Regions from separate parts of the Paenibacillus sp. JCM 9796 genome, predicted to be linked through region 2. Evidence: riboswitches for the same ligand, from Rfam matches in the RefSeq annotation. Region 2 holds a riboswitch; the other holds the start of a gene.

Region 1 (2,400 bases), 180 kb from region 2:
GATCGGTGATTTTCGTCACGATCGCGTTATCGCCGGTTTGCATCCGAATTTTCGTTCCTGGCGGGTACGAGGGAACGGCTCTTACGAAAGCCTTGACCACATCCGCGTTATAGTTGATGCTGCTCGTAGCCATGATGCGTTCCATCGCATCGTGAGGAGCCGCATCCTGCACCGAGATCAGGTTCTCGTACAGATTGCACACGCCGCAAATTTGCGCATACTCGTGAAAGGTTGCCCCGGAGATGCCGCGCGGGTATCCATGGCCGTCGAGGGTTTCATGATGTTGATACGCAATATGCGCCGACAGCAGACTGAATTCGCGAATGCCGCGGATCAGGTTGAAGCCGGCCTCGGGATGCCCCGTCTCTTGTTGCGCCGTCACTTTGCCGATATCGTGAAGCAAACAGCCTACCGCCAAATCGCGAAGCATCAGGTCGTTGTAACCGAGCGCCTTGCCGACCTGGAGCGCCAGCAAAGCCACGTTGACGGCATGAGCGTAAGGCTTCAGCTCTTCCGCAAGCGTTCTCGAAGGCACCGGGATAACGACCGGCCGGCTTTGAACTTCTCTGATCAGACGGCTGACGCCTGTCAGCACATTTCGGATGGGAAAAGCTTTTTTCGCCTTGACGGCGGCATAAGCCTCCTGCACGTTGTCGATGACATCCATCCAGGTGGGCATGTCCATCATTTCTTCCAAGGTGATCCCCTTGGACTCGGCGTCCTCAATGATCAATTGCTTGATGCCGACTTGGATCAGCTTCTCCAGATACCTCGGATGAATGGTGTTGTTGGCCGCAAGCAGCATGCGCCGCTTGTTGTCGTATACGGGCTGAGCCAGCATCATGGCTTGTTCGTTGTATTCGGTAATCGGGATAAATCTCATCAAGCTCACTTCCCTTTTCATCAAAGTCGATTGGTTTGTCCGATGCGCCGCCGTTGAAGTTCCTTACCGCTGCTCCTCGTTACTCGACCTTCAAAAAAGAAACTACCTCAGCCAAATATCAGGTAGTTTGTCGCGATCTAGCCTCGATGGCAGCCCAGCCGTCATAGCTTCCGCATTAGACCTGTGGCTTTGCGTCCTTATCTTTCAATAAGTTTGCCTTTACATAGGTTGTTAGAACTAATTTCCATATAAACTCTTAGCTCAGCATAGCACATACGAACTAATATTGTAAATAATGATCACTTTTTGTCGAAGTAGGGTAAGACGGGGAATTACTTCCCCGGACTCCCCGTCAAACCGTGCATGCGGATTTCCCGCACACGGCTTTCCTTCGTCAGTTCCCCATCTTCAGGAGCGAGTCGTCTTCACCCGTCACCGGGCTGCATATTTCACACCTGAATTAGAAACGTGTGGTGAGTAGGTTTGTTAGAAATACCATGCCAGCTTCTTCCAACGCTTTGTTCGGGATAAGCCTGTTTGAAACCGTAGACTTCTTTTTCCGCATGAAAGCTCGTACTCTCATGCGTGACCATTCGTCTAGCCGCTGAAACTTGCTCTTTACGTTCCCAATCCCAAAGTAATTTCCAAATCCTCGCGACACTTCATTCAGCTTCTTGATCATTTCCTCAAGGTTGTTCCCTTGCTGCCTACGGGTGATCTTGCGGACTTTATCTTTGTACTTCTTTACTTTGGCGTCCGGCAAGATGAGATAATTCTTCCAGAAGTCGAACCCCAAGAAGCGGAACCCTTCGTCGAAATGCACCACTTTCGTTTTCTCCGGATGCATCCGCAGCCGCAGTTCTTCTTCCAGTATCGTCCTCGCCGCTCTATAGGCTTCTTCTGCCTGTTCCATTGTCTTGCAAAGAATGACGGCATCATCCGCATATCTGACCACGGCAAAGCCTCTCTCCTTCATTCCCCAGTCGAAATGATTCAAGTACAAATTCGCAAGCAGCGGACTGATGACACCACCTTGCGGGGACCCGACTTCCGTTTCATGGAACTGGCCATCTTCCATGACTCCCGCGGTAAGCCATCCGCGAATGAGCGTCAGCACTTTCCCGTCAGTTATTCGTTCACGTACCTTTTCCACCAGCATGTCATGCGGTATTTCATCGAAAAAGGACATGATGTCGAGGTCTACCACATAGTCGTATCCGCCGCGTTTTGCTCGCCGAATCGTATGAATCGCTTGGTGCGCGGAATATCCAGGTCTAAAGCCAAAGCTGTAGTAGTAGAAGTCCTGCTCGAAGATCGGCTCTATGATTTGGCGTACCGCCTGTTGGCATACGCGATCTCGAATGGTGGGAATACCGAGCGGTCTTTGCTTCCCGTTGTCCTTCTCAATGTAATGTCGCAGAACAGGGTCGGGCTCATAACGCCCTTGTTGTAGCAACCTTTGGAGCTCCCGTAGGTTCATACCCACATTCTTCTCGAACATTTCGATGCTTACTCCA
Region 2 (2,400 bases):
AAATATGGAATAATCCCCTTCGGGCTGCTATGTATGAAATAGAGCGGCACGAAGGGGATTTTATTTAGGACCCTGGCCTTAAGGAACCAGAACGGGAGGCTTCCGGTGATGGGTGCCCTGTTCATAAGCGTAGGCCAGTTTAATCAAGGTTGCTTCATCGAAGGCGCGGCCCAAAAATTCGATGCCGACCCCCAAGCCATCCGTCGTATAACCGGCCGGTACAGTGATAGCCGGGAAGCCGGAGAACGGGCTAACAAAATAGACTGAAGGGAGAGAGGGAAAACAACGGGAGAAGAGAGGGATATCGGAATTTGGGCATAAAAAAATTGCGGTTTACGCCGCAATTCGTAGTTCATATAGGATGGTCGAGACGACAGGATTTGAACCTGCGACCTCTTGGTCCCGAACCAAGCGCTCTACCAAGCTGAGCCACGTCTCGAACTTCTGAAACGATTATATTTTAGCATGGGTAAATAGGCGTTGTAAAGGGAATTAGGTTACGTCTTCCCCCTTAATCTACGGAAAAATTGGGTGAGCATGGAACTGCATTCTTCCTGCAGAACGCCTTGAATCACGTCGACGCGATGGTTAAATCTATCTTCCTGCAGCAGGTTCATCAGCGTCCCCGCGCAGCCGGCCTTTGGGTCCGGGGATGCGTAAATCACTTGCGGAATTCGCGCCTGGACGATCGCTCCGGCGCACATCGGACACGGCTCAAGGGTCACATAAAGCCGGCATTCCAGCAACCGCCAGGCGTCCAGCTGTTCGCTCGCTTGTTTAATCGCGATCAGTTCGGCGTGGGCAAGCGGATCTTTGGCCGTTTCCCGAACGTTATGACCGCGGCCGATAATGTCGCTGCCGCGAACAATGACCGCTCCGATCGGCACTTCGCGGATCGCTTCGGCTTTCCGCGCTTCTTCGATTGCCGCCCGCATAAAATACTCGTGTTCTTCTATGGCTATCAATCGTTACACCTCATTCATCATTAGTCATTCGTCGATTGCGGGTAAGAAAAACGAACAAGCATTCTTACTCACATGCTGTGGATAAGTATGTGGATAAAGAGGATTAATTTCTTATCCCCATTGTAGGTAAATCGCGCTTTTAGGGCAAGTCCGGGTGTGGATATATAAGTTATCCACAGAACGGTTAACATGTGAATAATTTTTTTACGGAAAAGCGCTGTTAATTTTTTGTGAAAAGTGTGAATATTCTTGAAGGGGATTTAGGAAACACCTATAATGAGATCAAGATGTGGGCATATGTACCCAAGTTCGGTGATGTGAAGTTTAGTTAAATAGTCGTTATCATTCATTTTTTTGACAAACTTGTCGAAAGGCAAGGACGCAAAGCTTAGGGTCTAAGATCTTCTTTATTGAGGATGACGACAGCCTGGCCGCCGATTGGGCGCACCGGTGAACAGACTGTAGTCTCGCATGTTGAGATGCAGCTTATTTTTTACGACGACATGAGAGCGAAAGGTGGTAACGAAGGTGATGAAGTCCGTTACGAGTGAAAAAATATCCTACGAGTTTACCCACGAAACGTATAGAAGCCCAAGCGGAATACTGCTGAACAGCCGGGTGGCGGTGGAGAAGCGGGATTTCGTTTCGACCGGCATTTTGACTTATGCCGAGGGTGATATTCTTGAAGTTGAGATTTCGGAATACAAGGCGTTCGAGCTTGGGGATACGGTTAAATTAACGGTCTATTCACCCGGCGGAATCTATACGTTCCAATCGACGGTCGTAGCTAAAGATCAAGGAGCGCTGATGGTTATCAACCCCCCTCAGAATCGGAGCCGGTTCGCCGAGAAGCGGGAGAACCCGCGGGTCGACGTCAAACATGACGGACACCTGCTCTCGATCCGCGAACCGAATGCGGAGCTCCAACTGTTGAAGGAGCATGTCGCGCTGGAGGTTCGAAATATTAGCATCAGCGGGCTCGGGTTTATTTTGCCGAGCGATATTGAGTTAAGCAAGCATGCTATGGCCGACGTTCGGCTGGACCTGGGCTTCGAGATGCCGTGCCAAGTCGAGATCATACGGTTGGATCCGGGAGAAACCGTAATCTATTACGGAGCGCGTTACATCGACATGCCAACGGACAAAGCCAATGCGCTGCGGGCGTTTGTGTTGAAAAAGCAAGTGGAAAACCATTTCAGTTCGAAACGGGACGATTTTAACAAACGTATATTCAAATAGAGGCCGGCAATGCCACGGACTTCTTGCAGGGCGCTCGCATATGCTGATCGTAAGGCAAGGATTCTCGTCGGATCGGCTGGGGACCCCAGCGCCCGAGACCTTCCGAAATGTCCGCAGGGTGGTGAGCACGGTGGCTTTTGTTATGAAATATGAGATCATTCCACGCTATTTGACGGGGCCGAGCCAGCGGCGTCCG

Evidence for each region. A riboswitch is a leader RNA that binds a small molecule or an ion and turns the genes downstream of it on or off. The one in region 2 is predicted to bind cyclic di-GMP.
Region 1: another riboswitch for cyclic di-GMP. It lies ahead of ACZ439_RS12720 (HD-GYP domain-containing protein); the one in region 2 lies ahead of ACZ439_RS13655 (PilZ domain-containing protein).

Annotation. Positions count from the first base shown of each region.
Region 1 is NZ_AP043723.1:2,639,067-2,641,466, forward strand. It holds gene ACZ439_RS12720 (HD-GYP domain-containing protein) at 1-883, opposite strand, end outside; cyclic di-GMP riboswitch class I at 1,029-1,111, opposite strand; gene ltrA (group II intron reverse transcriptase/maturase) at 1,344-2,400, opposite strand, start outside.
Region 2 is NZ_AP043723.1:2,822,993-2,825,392, forward strand. It holds partial or broken gene ACZ439_RS13640 (amidase family protein) at 79-252, opposite strand; tRNA gene ACZ439_RS13645 (tRNA-Pro) at 363-439, opposite strand; gene tadA (tRNA adenosine(34) deaminase TadA) at 498-935, opposite strand; cyclic di-GMP riboswitch class I at 1,312-1,404, shown strand; gene ACZ439_RS13655 (PilZ domain-containing protein) at 1,497-2,204, shown strand; gene ACZ439_RS13660 (peptidoglycan recognition protein family protein) at 2,347-2,400, shown strand, end outside.